Regions from separate parts of the Pseudoclavibacter sp. JAI123 genome, predicted to be linked through region 2. Evidence: riboswitches for the same ligand, from Rfam matches in the RefSeq annotation. Region 2 holds a riboswitch; the other holds the start of a gene.
What was found. Region 2 has a riboswitch for FMN ahead of HDC34_RS03430 (ABC transporter permease). Riboswitches for the same ligand answer to the same signal wherever they lie in the genome.
Positions count from the first base shown of each region.

Region 1: linked by a shared signal. The riboswitch ahead of ribD (bifunctional diaminohydroxyphosphoribosylaminopyrimidine deaminase/5-amino-6-(5-phosphoribosylamino)uracil reductase RibD) and the one ahead of HDC34_RS03430 (ABC transporter permease) in region 2 are both predicted to bind FMN.

Region 1 is NZ_JACCCM010000003.1:284,992-292,442, forward strand. Features, by position in the region: gene HDC34_RS16445 (GAF and ANTAR domain-containing protein) at 160-873, opposite strand; gene HDC34_RS16450 (GAF and ANTAR domain-containing protein) at 870-1,577, opposite strand; gene HDC34_RS16455 (hypothetical protein) at 1,747-2,004, shown strand; gene HDC34_RS16460 (hypothetical protein) at 1,986-2,378, opposite strand; gene HDC34_RS16465 (glycosyltransferase) at 2,555-3,817, shown strand; gene HDC34_RS16470 (PIG-L deacetylase family protein) at 3,810-4,589, shown strand; FMN riboswitch at 4,677-4,801, shown strand; gene ribD (bifunctional diaminohydroxyphosphoribosylaminopyrimidine deaminase/5-amino-6-(5-phosphoribosylamino)uracil reductase RibD) at 4,911-6,017, shown strand; gene ribB (3,4-dihydroxy-2-butanone-4-phosphate synthase) at 6,014-6,712, shown strand; gene ribH (6,7-dimethyl-8-ribityllumazine synthase) at 6,709-7,203, shown strand; gene HDC34_RS16490 (riboflavin synthase) at 7,205-7,451, shown strand, end outside.
Region 2 is NZ_JACCCM010000001.1:702,696-710,146, forward strand. Features, by position in the region: gene HDC34_RS03400 (GNAT family N-acetyltransferase) at 1-970, shown strand, start outside; gene HDC34_RS03405 (alpha/beta fold hydrolase) at 1,087-1,923, shown strand; gene HDC34_RS03410 (hypothetical protein) at 2,227-2,433, shown strand; gene pyrE (orotate phosphoribosyltransferase) at 2,464-3,012, shown strand; gene HDC34_RS03420 (septum formation family protein) at 3,051-3,551, shown strand; gene HDC34_RS03425 (SRPBCC family protein) at 3,591-4,016, shown strand; FMN riboswitch at 4,130-4,256, shown strand; gene HDC34_RS03430 (ABC transporter permease) at 4,358-5,167, shown strand; gene HDC34_RS03435 (ABC transporter substrate-binding protein) at 5,224-6,288, shown strand; gene HDC34_RS03440 (beta-glucosidase) at 6,285-7,451, opposite strand, start outside.

The DNA.
Region 1 (7,451 bases), on a different contig from region 2:
GGCGGAGGCCTCTCATATCTCGACGCCAAGGTCCGAGTTCAGCGGATGGCGGCGACCTCGCTGCCCTGCTGCGTGCGCGGGGCTCATCGGCGAGGTCCTGGCCAACACTGAGAGCGTACGCTCCCACGGTGAGTACGGGGTCGGTCAGATGCTGAGCGTTCAGATGCTGAGCGTGCGCGCCACCAGCTGAGCGGCGACCTGCGAGAGCGACAGCCGATTCGACCTCGCGTAGCCGCGAATCACATCGAACGCCTCCTCGGGCGTGATGGAGCGGCGGTAGGCGACAACACCCTTGGCCTGCTCGATGATGACGCGGCTCTTGAGCGCATTCTGCAGCTGCTCGCGCACGGTGTCAGCATGACGGATCGTGCGCTCCTGGATGATGCCGATGGTCGCGACATCCGCGAGGGCGCGTGCGGCGACGGTCTCCCGCTCGGGGAACTCTCCGGGCGTCGCACGCAGCAGGTTGAGCGTGCCGATCGTGGTGTCGCGCAGCTTCAACGGCACGGCCTGCACGGCCAGGTAGCCATGCTCGAGCGCGCTCTCCTTGAACAGGAGCCACGAGTCCGGGGCCTCGCGGATGTCTTCGACGGCAACGATATGGCCCGTCGTGTAGCTCTCGATGCAGGGGCCGGCGTCCGCCGAGATCTGCATGGTCTCGACGACACTCGCCGCTTCGCTCGTCGACACCACCAGCTCGAGATCGCCGTGCTCGTCGGCCAGCAGGATGCCGGCTGCCGTCACCTCCAGCAGTGACTGACAGCGGTCGACGAGTGTCTGCAGCAGGTCGACGACGTCGTAGCCCGCGACGAGCGTGTCCGCGAGGATCGCGAAGGTCTCGAGGAGCTTCGTGTCCCGTCCATCCTGGATCATCGTCGCTCCTCGATCCCGGACGGCCCCGAGTGGAATGCGAGTCTGCCCGCGAGGACCTCCTCGGCGACGCTCATCATCGACTGGCCGGTCGCGAAGGCGTGTCCCTGCATGACCAGGACCGCCTCTTCGGCGGTCGTCTCAAGCTGTGCGAGCACCATGCCGGTGGCCTGGTGGACGCGGCGGCGAGAGTGCTTGCTCTCGGGCTGCGCCTCCTCGGTGGACGAGGCGAGTGCGAGTCGGAGCACGTTGCGGCCGACAAGCGTGGCGATTCGAGCCGCCTGCCTCGTCTGCAACGGCGCGAACGTCGTCGGAGCAGCAGCGTACAGGTCGATGGCGCCGATCTGGAGGGGCCCCACCAGCATGGGAAATGCGAAGAGCGCCCCCACCTGGTCGCGGGGAATCGCGGGGGCGAAGACCGGCCAGCGGGTCTCGGGCAGCTCACGCAGGTTCGGCGCGAGCACGGGGCGGCCGGTGGTGAGGCTGTCCCAGCACGGTCCCTCGCCGAGGTCGAACTGAAGCTCATCCAGCCGTGCCGCTACCTCGTTCGACGCCGACAGCGTCTGGTTGCCGAGCAACTCGCCGAGCGTCGAGACCGTGGCCCCGGAGACCGGGAAGAGGTCGATGAGGGAATCGGCCACCCCCTCCACGGAGTCGAGCGGCGCCTGCAGCGTCTGCACTGCAGCGTCGAATGCGTCCCGTGCCATGTTGATCCCGTTCTCGGTCCTCTGATCCCTTCCCGTCATCCTATGGGGCGTCGCACACCTCTCCGCGGTTGCCCGCGATAACACATGCGGTGTGGATGGTCCAGGCCCTGATTCTGGGCACATTGAGGCGTTCACTGGACGGTGAGTTCTTTTCCCGGTGGAGGTGGACATGCCATTCCTGGTAACGGTTGATGACCGTGCGCACTACGTCGACGACGAGGCGATGCCGACGTTGCAGCACATGATCGTGGATGCGGTCCGGCAGGGCGGAGACCTGGTGCGCTTCCCCATGCGTGGCCCGCTGGAGCAGTGGGAGCTCATCACCACCTCGTCGTCCGTGAGCGTGCGCGAGATGCCTGTTGCGGCCGACGATGGAGACGAGGGCGCACCATTCGCGGACGTCTCGTTCTATGACTTCGAGAGCTGACGCGGGTGCGCCCACTGGGGCGCTGACGCGTTCTGGCGCGGCGCCGACTCGTGGGGGACAGCAGTCTCGCTGGGGTGCGCGCACTCGGGCACCATGTGGAGTCCGGCGGCGGAATCGTTCGTCGCGATGATCGCTCGAACCCAGTGCTCGTTGAGGTTCGGCGCGCGACTCCCGCGGAAGCGGAAGCGCAGGTCGGTCTGCGGTGTGATCCAGATCGACTCGCGCCCGCCGCCCAGCTCCTTCGAGCGGGGGCAGGTGAAGGCGACGCTGTGCCCGGCCCGAAGCAGGCTCAGGATGGCCACGCGCAGGTGCGCGAGCTGCCGGTCCTCGATCTCGATCGCGTGGGCGTCCGCCCCGTAGTACAGGTATCCCATCGCGGTCCCCCAATCTTCGTGGCCTCCTTGAAGCGTTCCGACCGACGACAGAAAATGCGAGGGGTAGAGATCACCGTTGGTTTCTGCTAACGCTTTGGGGCTGCTGGGCTGCTGGGCCGCGTAACGCGGGGCATCCCGAATGGCGAAGCGGGCCCGCGACGCCTACGGTCGGAGGCATGCCTGATGTCCTCCCCGACGAGCGCCCCCTCCGCATCGCGTTTGTCGTGCTCCACACCTCCCCCCTCGACGAGCCGGGCACCAAGGACGCGGGCGGCATGAACGTCGTGGTGCTGGCGCAGGCGGAGGCGCTCGCGGACCGCGGCCACCAGGTAGAGCTCATCACGAGGCGCAGCGACCCCGGCTCCGCTCCCACCGTGCAGCTCGGCGACAACCTCCGGCTCCACAACCTGGAGGCCGGCCCCGCTCGACTCATCTCGAAAGGCGAGCACGAGCACGTCATCGACGAGTTCCGGGATGCGCTCGCCGTGCTCCTCGACGAGCTGTCCGTCGACGTGCTCCACGCCCAGCACTGGTTCTCCGGCGTCGCCGCCCTCCCCGTCGCGCGCGACCTGGGCATCCCGATCGTGCAGAGCTTCCACTCCATCGCCGCCGGCAGCTCGACGCCGCTCGCCGACGGGGAGCGCGCGGAGTCGCCAGGCCGTCTCGCCGGCGAGGCGATGCTCGCGAAGTCGGTCGACGCAATCGTCGTCGTGAGCAGGGCGGAGAGGGACACCGTCCTCTCGAGGCTCGGCGGCGCCTCGGCGATCACCCACATCGTGCCGCCCGGCGTCGACGCTGACCTCTTCTTCCCGGCCTGGGATGCGCGGGCCGAGCCAGCCGCCCGGGAATCGCGACCCAATCGCGCCCTGTCAGCTGGGCGCCTGCATCCGCTCAAGGGCTTCGACCTGGCGCTCGACGCGATCGCCGAGATCGACGACGACGTGCGCCCCGACTACGTGCTCGTGGGGGCCGCCCCTCCGGACGAGGATGGGCGCGCCTACGAAGCGAAGCTGCACGAGGCGGTGGCGCGGCACGGGCTCGCCGAGCACGTGCAGTACATCGGTTCGCTCAGCAGGCAGGCGCTCGCCGCCCAGCTGCGGCTCGTCGACGTCGTGCTGATCCCGTCGCACTCCGAGACGTACGGTCTGGTCGCCCTCGAAGCCGCAGCCTCGGGAGTGCCGGTTGTGGCCTCCGCCGCGGGCGGGTTGCGCGAGGCAGTTGTCGACGGCGTCACCGGCACGCTGCTCGAGACCCGCGACCCCGCGGACTGGGCAGCCGCCATCGCGAGCATCCTGCGTGACCCGGCACTTGCCGAGCGCCTGAGCGTCGCAGCTCGCGAGCACGCGCTCGCCCACTCCTGGGATCTCAGTGCCGAGGGCCTCCTGGCCGTGTTCCGTCAGCTGGTCGTTCAGTCGGGGCAGGGGTCGTCGCGTGCCTGAGGGCAGCGAGAGCCTGCTCGACTCCGTGCGCCACGCATTGGTCGTGCACGCGCATCCCGACGACGAAGCTCTCGCGGGCGGAGCGCTGCTGCGCGAACTGCATGAGCGCGGCGCCAAGGTGACGCTGGTGACCTGCACGCGGGGTGAACTCGGTGAGATCGTCGCGGGCGTCCTTCCCGCCGACACGTCGGTCGCGGACCTCGCGGACGTGCGCGAGCGTGAGCTGCGCGGGTCCCTCTATGCGCTCGGCATCGACGAGCACCGGTGGCTCGGGACACCGCCCGCACGCGCAGCGGGCCTCGAGGCGCGCGAGTACCACGACTCCGGGATGCGCTGGCTGCGGCCAGGTCTCGCGGGTCCCGCCGATGACACCGACCTGCGGGCGTTCAGCGTGGCCCCGATCGAGGAGGTGACGGCCGACCTCGCCGCCGTCATCGCGCACGACGAACCGGATCTCGTCGTCAGCTACGACGCGACGGGCGGCTACGGGCACCCCGACCACGTTCGAGCTCGGGAAGCGAGCCTCGCCGCCGCGCAGGGTGCCGGCGTCCGGTTCGCCGAGCTCGTCGAGCAGAGCGAACGTGATCTCGCGGCCGAGATCGGCGACCTCGAATGGTTCGACCTCGAGCAGCACCGCGACGCCGTCGTCGCGGCCCTGCGCAGCCACCGCACGCAGCTCACCGTCGACGATGACGGCTCCGCGCTCGTGCACTCCGGCGGTCAGCGCCAGGACGTGCACCTCGCGATCGGCCTGCGCGAAGTGGTCGCGTAGGCCGCGTTCCTGGAATCTGGCAACGAAGTCGGTTTCGGGGCGTCACACGCTGTCTTCCGATGGTTGGCTCGTCTAGGCTCGCCGTGCAACATGCTCCGGGGTCGGTGAAAGTCCGAACCGGCGGTGAGAGTCCGCGACCCGCTCGTCCGCGAGCGGTTGACTCAGTGAAATTCTGGGACCGACGGTTAAAGTCCGGATGGTAGGTGCATGGGAGGCGCTCGTTTCGGCGAGGGCCTTCGTTGGCGTCGGCTGCCGGAATCTCCGGCTGCGCCGGCACCGGGATATGGCCCCGTGGCACGCGAAATGCGGAGGTCACCGGCGATGCCGATCCAAGAATCCAACCGCGTCGAGTCTGTCGACGCCGCCATGCAACTGGCGCTCTCCCTCGCGGCCCGCGGGCCGATCAGAGACCCGAACCCCAGGGTCGGTTGCGTGCTCCTCGCACCGCCGTCTCCGGGCGGCGGCCCGCGCCGCATCCTGGGACGCGGCTTCCACCGAGGGGCGGGCACCCCGCACGCGGAGGCCGCCGCGCTCGACGACGCCCGGTCTGCCGGGGCGGAAGTGCGGGGTGCGACCGCCGTCGTGACGCTCGAACCGTGCTCCCACACCGGACGGACGGCATCGTGCGCGGACGCCCTGCTCGAGGCTGGCGTCGCGGAGGTCGTGTTCGCGGTCGCCGACCCGAACCCGGTTGCCTCCGGGGGAGCTGCGCGGCTGCGGTCGAACGGGGTGCGCGTGCTCGAGCGGCTCCGGGTTGCCGAAGGCGAGGCGCTCCTGCGCGCCTGGCTCACCGGCGTCACCGAAGGCCGGCCCTTCGTGACGCTCAAGCTCGCCTCCACGCTCGACGGGCGGGTCGCCGCCGCAGACGGGTCGAGCCGGTGGATCACCTCGGAAGCCGCGCGGCTGCACGCGCACCAGCGGCGGGCCGAAGCCTGCGCGATCCTCGTGGGCACGGGCACGCAGCGCTCCGATGACCCGACGCTCTCCGTCCGCGGGCCCGCGGCCGTTCATGCGCCCCAGCCTCTGCGCGTCGTCATGGGCATGCGGGATGTGGCCGCCGATGCCGCCGTTCGCGCCGACCCCGAGCTGTTCGTCCACCTGAGGACCCACGACCCAGTCACCGCGCTCGAGGAGCTGCACCTGCTCGGCGCCCGCCACGTGATCGTCGAGGGCGGTCCGACCATCTCGGCGGCGTTCCTGCGAGCTGGTCTCGTCGACGAGATCGACGCCTACCTCGCGCCGATCCTCCTGGGCGACGGCGCGAGTTCCGTCGCGTCGCTCGACGTCGGGCGTCTGCGCGACGCGAACCGGTGGACCACTGAGTCCGTGCATCCGCTTGGCGTCGACACGCTCATCCACCTCGTTCGGGACACGCGCGCGCACCCCCAGCACGTCGGCGCCGTCGCGGCCGAGGGGGTCGCAGCATGAGTGGCCAGCTCGCCCGCGCGCTCGACGCGCTGCAGGCCGGACGCCCGGTGCTCGTCGCCGACGACTCCTCGCGCGAGAACGAGGTCGACGCGATCCTCGCCGCCAGCACTGCGACGCCCGAATGGGTGGGGTGGATCATCCGCCACTCGTCGGGACTGCTGTGCGCGCCGCTGCCCGGCCACCTCGCCGACCGGCTCGAGCTGCCGCTCATGGTCGAACGCAGCGAGGACGCCCGCGGCACCGCCTACACGGTCACCGTCGATGCGGCCGCTGGCGTGACGACCGGCATCTCCGCGAGCGACCGGGCCACGACCGTGCGAGCGCTCGCGGCCGCCGGCTCGACGCCGCGCGACCTCATCCGCCCCGGCCACGTGCTGCCGCTGCGAGCCGTCGACGGTGGCGTGCTCGAGCGGCCCGGCCACACGGAAGCGGCCGTCGACCTCGTGCGCCTGGCTGGTGCAGGCGAGGTCGGCGTCATCGCCGAGCTCGTGCGCGACGATGGCGAGATGCTCTCGTACACCGAGGCGGGCGCGCTCGCATCGGCATACGACCTCGTGCTGCTGCACGTCGACGACATCGTCGACTACCGGAGGCGGCACCCGGGCTTCCCGGCTCTGACCGGCACGGAGAGCCACCACCACCACGAAACGAGCACGCGCGCCGCGGAGGCGCTGACGAGAGGAGCACGGCGATGAGCGGACAGGGAGCACCAGCGGTGCAGGCAGACGGCACCGGGATGAGGGTCGTGATCGTCGCGGCTCGATGGCACGACACGGCGATGGCGGCGCTTCTCGACGGGGCGCACCGGGCGCTCGAGACGTCCGGCGTCACCGACGTGCGGATCGTGCGGGTGCCCGGCTCCTTCGAGCTGCCCGTCGCCGCGAGCCGAGTCGCCGCCAGCGGGCCCGATGCGATCGTCGCCCTCGGCGTCGTCATCCGCGGCGGAACCCCGCACTTCGAGTACGTGTGCTCTGCCGCGACCAACGGCCTCACCGATGTCGCCGTGCGCACGGGCATCCCGGTCGGGTTCGGCGTGCTGACCTGCGACGACGAGGAGCAGGTGCAGGCACGCATCGGCCTGCCAGGCAGCTTCGAGGACAAGGGGGCGGACGCGGCGCTCGCCGCGGTCGCGACGGCCGCCGCCCTTCGCGACTTCCCGGCAGCAGCTGGAACGGCGGGTCAGTAGCGTGTTCACTGGGATCATCGAGGAGCTCGGCCAGATCACGAGCATCATCAGGCACGACACGGATGCGCGCCTCACGGTGCGCGGCCCGCTCAGCGTGAGCGACGCCAAGGTGGGAGACTCCATCTCCGTCGAGGGCGCGTGCCTCACCGTCGCCGAGCTGCACGCCGATGCCTTCACGGCCGACGTCATGGGGGAGACCCTGCGCGCATCCACCCTCGGGGGCAGAGCGGAGGGTGACGCCGTGAACC
Region 2 (7,451 bases):
GGTGGTCAGGGTCAGCGAGGCTGCCTTCGCCGCTGGCCCCTACGGTCACCTGCCCGTCGGCGAGGAGCGGCGGCGCTTCGTGCAGGACGTGGAAGGCCGGGTCGCGGCGGGCAGCGTGCTCGTGGCGGAGCGCGCGGGCGAGATCCTCGGCACGCTCAGCATCGCCCGGGCGGGCACGGGACCGTCACGGCTGGCGGTCGCCGACGAGGCCGAGGTGCGGCTCCTGGCCGTCTCGCCCACCGCCCAGCGGCTCGGCGTGGCGAGGCGCCTCATGCTCGCGGCGAGCGAGACCGCCCTCGGCTGGGGCGCATCCGCGCTTGTGCTCGACACGGGAGACCGCAACTTCGGGGCGCAGGCGCTCTACGAGGGCCTCGGGTACCGGCGCACCAACGAGCCGCGCCAGTCCGACGAAACCGAGGGACGCATCCCGCACGTCGACTACCGGCTGCAGCTGCAACCCGCCCCGGGCGTCGTCGTGCGGCTCGTGCGGCCCAGCGAGGTCGACGCCGTCGCCGAGCTGTCGCTGCGCGCCTACGAGCTCGAGTACACCATCTCCGGCAACTACCGCGACGACATCGTCTCGGTCGGCGAGCGCGCGGCGGCCCACCAGGTGTGGGTGGCGGTGGACGCGCGGAGCGGCGAGCTGCTCGGATCCGTCGCGACGCCGAAGCCGGGGGAGCACCTCACGTCGCTGCCGCAGAGTGATGACGAGCTCGACTTCCGACTGCTCGCGGTCGACCCGGGTGCCCGCGGGCGCGGTGTCGGGGCCGCGCTCACGACGCTCGTGATCGAGCTCGCACGGCTGCGCGGACTCCGTCGAGTCGTCATGAACAGCGGACCGCAGATGGTGCGCGCTCACCGGCTGTACGAGCGCCTCGGGTTCTCGATCCTCGAGTCGCGCGTGCGCACCGTCGATCCGGGTGACGGCCGCGCGCCGTTCCAGCTGCTCGCGTTCTCGATCGACGTCTGACCTAGCGAGCCACCCCGCGCGAGTCTGGACGTTGCCCAGGAGCCACCGATCCGACGCGGAGGTCGGTTCCGAATGATGGTGGAAGCGTCGCAGGGTGCGGCGCGGGAAGGCAACCAATGACTGAGATCCTCGCTCACCACGGCCTGCTCACCGACACGAAGCTCCACGTCGACGACACGGGCGGAACGGGCCGCCCTGTTGTCCTCATCCACGGCTGGCCCCTCTCGGGAGAGGCCTGGAATCACCAGGTGCCGGCATTCGAAGCGGCAGGTCACCGCGTCGTGACCTACGACCGTCGCGGCTTCGGCCGCAGCGACAAGCCGCTGACCGGATACAGCTACGACGACTTCGCGGACGACCTGCAGGCCGTCCTCAAGGCCCTCAACCTGCGGGACGTGACGCTCGTCGGCTTCTCCATGGGTGGCGGCGAGGTGGCCCGCTACCTCGCCAAGTTCGGCGACGAGCGCGTGCACAGCGTCGTCTTCGCATCCGCAGTGCCGCCGTACCTGCTGAAGACGCCCGCCAACCCGGACGGCCCCCTCGAAGCGGGGGAAGCCGCGAAGATGACGGCCGCGCTCACCGCGAACCAGGAGTCGTTCTACGACGACTTCATCACCACGTTCTACTCGGTCGACGGCACGCTCGTCGTCTCCGAGGCGGAGCGCCAGGCGGCCATCGACCTCACGAAGCAGGCATTCAAGCCCGGCGCGCTGCAGGCCATGGCGGCGTTCGCGAACACCGACTTCCGCGACGACCTGCAGGCGGTGAAGGTGCCGACGCTCGTCATCCATGGGGACAGCGACGCCACCGTGCCGTTCGAGGGCTCCGGGGCCCGCACCAACGAGGCCATCGCCGGCTCTGAGCTGCACGTCGTGGCGGATGCGCCCCACGGCGTCAACGTCAGTCACGCCGAAGAGTGGAACCGGGTCGTGCTGGATTTCCTGAGCCGCTGACCCTCGCCCCGTGTTGACCCCGAGACCCGCTCGCCACCTCCTGGCGGGCGGGTCTTCGGCGTCTCACGGGCACCTCACAGAGGGCGTGCGCCCGGTGGCAGCGGATGCACCGACATCGCCGTCATCGCAGGGCTCGCAAAGTTCGCTGGGAATCGCGGACCGTGCCGCGCAGACGCCGATGAGCCCCCGATTCGTTTGACAGCAGGTCGACCGGCTTGCTGGGCTGGCCTCAGATCGACTCGCAGGACCGGAAGCATCCCGAGACAACGAAAGGCCAGCCAGGCGCCGGCCGGAGGAGGCGTGATGAAGACGAAGAGCGTGACGAAGACCAGCGAGATCGACGCGACCACGTCGACCGCCGCAGACGATGCCAGGCCCGCCGCAGCAACTGGCGGTGGCGGCGCGACCCCGAGCCGCGATGCCCACGGCCTGCCAACGGGGGCCGCCCTCCGGGAGTGGCGTCGCGCGCATCCGAGGGCCACGATCGCGGACGCCATCGCGGCGCACTGACGGGCGCGGCGGACGATTAGGCTTGGCCCCGTGACGACAGACCGCGACGCCCTCATCGAACTCATCCGCGACGAAGCCGTGTTCCACGGTGACTTCACCCTCACGAGCGGGAAGAAGGCGACGTACTACATCGACCTCCGCAAGCTGAGCCTCGACCACCGCGCGTCTCCGCTCATGGGCCGCGTGCTGCTCGACCTCATCGAGGAGTTCGGGCCCGTGGATGCTGTGGGCGGCCTCACGATGGGCGCCGACCCGCTCGCGAGCGCCGTCATGCACCAGGGGCTCGCGCAGGGCAAGGTCGTCGACGCGTTCGTCGTGCGCAAGGAACCGAAGGACCACGGCCGCGGCCGCCAGGTCGAGGGCCCCGACCTGGAGGGCAAGCGGGTCGTCGTGCTCGAGGACACCTCCACGACGGGCGGCTCGCCGCTGAAGGCCATCGAGGCCCTCGAGAAGGTCGGCGCGAACGTCGTCGGCGTCGCCGTTATCGTCGACCGCGCCACGGAAGCGCAGGGCATCATCGAGGCTGCGGGCTACCCGTACCGCGCCGCCATCGGCCTCGAAGATCTGGGCCTCGCCTGAGTACCACCGAACAGGCTGCGAAGCGCCGCAACCGCGGCGTGCTGGCGACGCTCGTCGCTGTGCTGCTGCTCGGCGGGGTCGCGCTCGGAGTCTGGCTCCAGCCGTTCGGCGACGGGACCGTGCCGCCAGAAGAGACCGCCGGCCCGCCCGCGACGACGGTGCCGCTCGCCGGCGTCGATGCCTCCCTGCTGGAGCCCGGCCAGTGCATCCAGGACTTCGTGTCGGCGTGGGAGCCACGCTTCGAGGTCGTCGACTGCGCCCTCGAGCATTCCGGACAGCTGCTCGCCGAGGTCGAGGCGACGCCCCTCTCCGAGAGCGACGAGTATCCGGGCGAGGAAGCGCTGCGCGACCGTGCCCAGATCACCTGCCAGGCGACGGACGTCCTCGACACGACCGTCGCGGCGACCGTCCCCGGACTCGTCATCGAGGCCAGCTACCCGCTGAGCCAGGGCGACTGGGACGCAGGACAGCGCAGCTACCGCTGCTTCGCCTCCACACCGGGAGCATCCACGACTGGCTCGCTCGCTGCCAGCGAGTAGTCCGGCGGCAGCCCAGGGCGCGACGACTACCCTGATCGCATGACCTTCGTGAGTGAATCCATCGACATCGATGTACCCGTCGACGTGCTCTTCAGCCTGTACGCGGAGCCGGAGTCGCTCCCCAGCGTGCTCAGCATCGTGAAGCACGTCGAGGTGCTTGGCCCCGACCTCATCCGCTGGGATGTGGAGCTCGTCGGCCAGCGCCGGTCCATCGACGCGAGGGTCGTCGTCAACGAGCCGGGCGAGCGCCTGCGCTGGGAGTCGGTCGAGGGGCGCGCGTCGTTCGCCGCCGAGGTGCGCACCCAGGCGATCACGCCAGCCAGCACCCGAGTGACGGTGGACGCGGAGTTCGACGCGGGCGGCATCGCCGAGCGCCTCGGCCTCGCGAAGCCCATCGCCGCTGCCGCCATCGCCAGCGAGCTCCGCAACGCGAAGAAGAGCGCGGAGGCGCAGGCCGCCAGCTAGGTCGTGTCTCGGGGCGGGGACGTCGCCGAGGTATACCGCAGGGCTGTTCGCTTGACGCGGAGCGTCACGAGGTCGCGCTTCGCAGGGACCTGTCGTACTCTGACAGCAGAGTCCACGTGCTCCGGGGTCGGTGTAATTCCGAGCCGGCGGTGATAGTCCGCGACCTGCTCCCGCAAGGGAGTGGCTGATCTGGTGAAATTCCGGAACCGACGGTGAAAGTCCGGAAGGGAGGCGCACGTGACGGCACGCCTCGGCGTACCGTCAGCTCGTGGAATCCGCTGACCTGTTCGGCGAACCCACGCGCCTCGTCATCCCCGGAGCTTTCCACGAAAGCCGGGTAGATGAACACGACGTCAGCACGCATCTCCGCACCGATCTCGGTGGCGGTCGCGGTGCTCGCTGTGTGGTGGGCCGTCACGGCCGCCGGTCTCATCTCGCCGCAGTTCCTCCCCGCGCCGGGACAGCTCGCCGAGCGCTTCTGGCTCGACGTGACGCAGGGGCCCATGCTCTCCCACGCCTGGGTGACGCTCTCCGCGGCCCTGCTCGGCAGCCTCCTCGCGATCCTCGTCGCCGTCCCGCTCGGGTACCTCATCGCGCGCCTGCCCTGGGTCGACGTCGCGATCACCCCGTACGTCGCCGCGTCGCAGGCCGTGCCGGCCATCGCGCTGGCCCCGCTGCTCGTGCTGTGGATCGGCTACGGCCTCGCACCCACGGTCGTGCTGTGCGCCATCATGTCGTTTTTCCCGATGATCGTCACCACGGTGCTCGGGGTGCGGCAGCTGCCGCAGGACGTCATCGAGGCCGGACGCATCGACGGCGCCAACTGGTACCAGCTGCTGTGGTGGGTCGAGGCCCCGTTGGCGCTGCCCAGCGTGCTCGCCGGGATCCGCGCCGGCGTGACGCTGTCGATCACGGGTGCCGTCGTCGGCGAGTTCACGATGGGCGGCCGGGGCCTCGGGATGCTCCTCACCCTCAACCGCGACGCCAACGACATCCCTGGCATCTTCTCCACGCTCCTCATGCTCGTCCTGCTGGCCGTCGCGCTGTACATCCTCATGCGCCTGTTCCAGAACGCCGTCACCTGGAACGACGACGAGCCCAAGACGAAACGACGAGCCCGCGTGCTCGCCGACGAACCCCTCCCCGCCTGACCCGAACCCCCCTGACCAAAACCGCCTGACCCGCCCATCTCGACCAGGAGACGCCCATGAACCTTCACCTCAACACCGCAGGCCGCGCTCGCGGCCCTCGGGTACTGCGCTCCCTGGTCGCTGCGGGTGCTGTGGCGGCCATGGCCGTGCTCGCCGGATGCTCGACCTCCCCCGATGGCAACGCCACAGACGTGACGGCCGAGCCCGCGGGAGCCGCCACCATCGGCCTCACGTACACCCCGAACATCCAGTTCGTGCCGTTCTACGTGGCCGAGGCGAAGGGCTTCTTCGAGGATGAGGGCGTCGATGTCGAGCTGCGCCATCACGGCGAGGGCGAGGACCTCTTCGGGGCTCTCGCGAACGGCACCGAGGACTTCGTGTACGCGGGCGGCGACGAGATCACGCAGGCCCGTGCCGCAGACATCCCCGTCACCTCGGTCGCGACGCTCTACAACACGTACCCGGCGACGCTCATCGTGCCGGAGGACTCCGACATCAAGACGGCAGCGGATGCACGCGGCAAGACGATCGGCACGCCAGGACCCTACGGGCAGACGTACTTCGCGCTGCTTTCGCTGCTCCAGAGCAACGGGCTGACGGCGGACGACGTGAAGATCGAGCACATCGGCTACACGCAGCAGGCGGCGCTCACGACCGGCGCCGTCGACGGGGTCATGGGCTACGTCAACAACGACGCGGTGCAGTTCGAGAAGGCCGGCTTCCCGGTGCGCACGATCGAGATCGCGCCGGCGGACGCGCCGACCCTCGTCGGGCCGTCGCTCGGCGTCGCCGACTCGATCATCGAGGGGGACGACGCCACGATCAGACCCGTGCTCGAGGCGCTTGCCCTCGCGACGCAGTACGTGATCGACAACCCGGACGAGTCCATCGACATCGCCGCCGAGTACATCCCGACCCTCTACACGGACGAGGCGAAGAGCGACGCGCTCGCGACGCTCGAGGCGACCATCCCGTTCCTGTCCGCGCAGGACGGGCAGCCGCTCTTCACGAACGACGCCGAGGTATGGGCCACGATGGCGACGTTCATGAGCGAGCAGGACCTGCTCGAGAAGCCCCTCGAGGGCGACGCCTTCACGAACGCCTACGTGCCGCAGGGCTAGGAGGCGGTCGGCGCGGAGCGGTTCGGCTCCCGGTCCTGCTGCAGCTCTGTGACGCGGGCACGATGCTGCCGCTCGAACCCGAGCCGCCGCATCGTGCCGGTCAGCGTGACGTCGATCGCGAACTCCTCGTCATCGGCCGATCGGGCGATGACGAGGCGCACCGGGCCGGGCGTGACGACCCGCCTCAGGTCGGAGTCCGTGTATGAGGTGAGGTCGGCGGGGATCTCGAAGCGCAGCTCGGTGCTCGCCCCTGGGCCGACGACGGTCTTCGCGAACGCGATGAGTCGCCTCTCCGGCAGCACCACCCCGCGCCCCTGCTGCTGCAGGTACACCTGCACCACCTCGCTCGCCGCACGCCCGCCCGTGTTCGTGACGCGGACGCCGACGTCGATCGTTCCGTCGACGGCGACGGCCAGCTCGCGTCGTCCGGTCGAGGCCCAGTCGGTGGCGCCGTACCCGAGCCCGTGGCCGAAGGGGAAGGCGGGGGTCGGGTCCACGACTGTTATGCCGTCGGCCCGGTGGCCGAGCCGAGGCTGCAGGTAGGTGGAGAAGACCCGGCGGTCCTGTGGGATCTGAACGGGCAGGCGACCGGATGGCTCGACGCGTCCGCTGAGGACGCCGCTGATCGCCGACGCACCCTCGACTCCGGGGAGGAACGCCTGGAGGATCGCGTCGACGCGTCCGGTGTACTGCCCAAGCGCGTAGGGTCGGCCGGAGACCACGACGAGGACAACCCGAGCTCCCGTCTCCAGGACCCGCTCGATGAGCTCATCCTGACGCCCAGGGAGTGCGAGGTCGTAGGCGTCGCATCCCTCCCCGGACGTGCCAGCACCGAAGAGGCCGGAGCGATCGCCGACCGCGAGGATCGCGAGGTCGCTGGATGCTGCGAGAGCGACGGCCGCATCCAGTGCGTCGGAGTCCTCAGGCCCGCCTTCGGCGTGGCCAAGGCTCGAGGGACCAGCGGCGTGAGCGAACTCCACGGCGGGGAACTCCTCGGCGACGGCGGCTCGCAGGGTCGCGATCGGCAGGCCCGGGTCCGTACCGGGGTGCGCTGAGAGCACGTGATTCGGGAAGGCGTAGCAGCCGAGCATCGTGACGGCGTCGTCGAAGATGGGGCCGAGCAGCGCGATCCGTTCGCTCGGAGGCGGGTCGAGGGGCAGTGT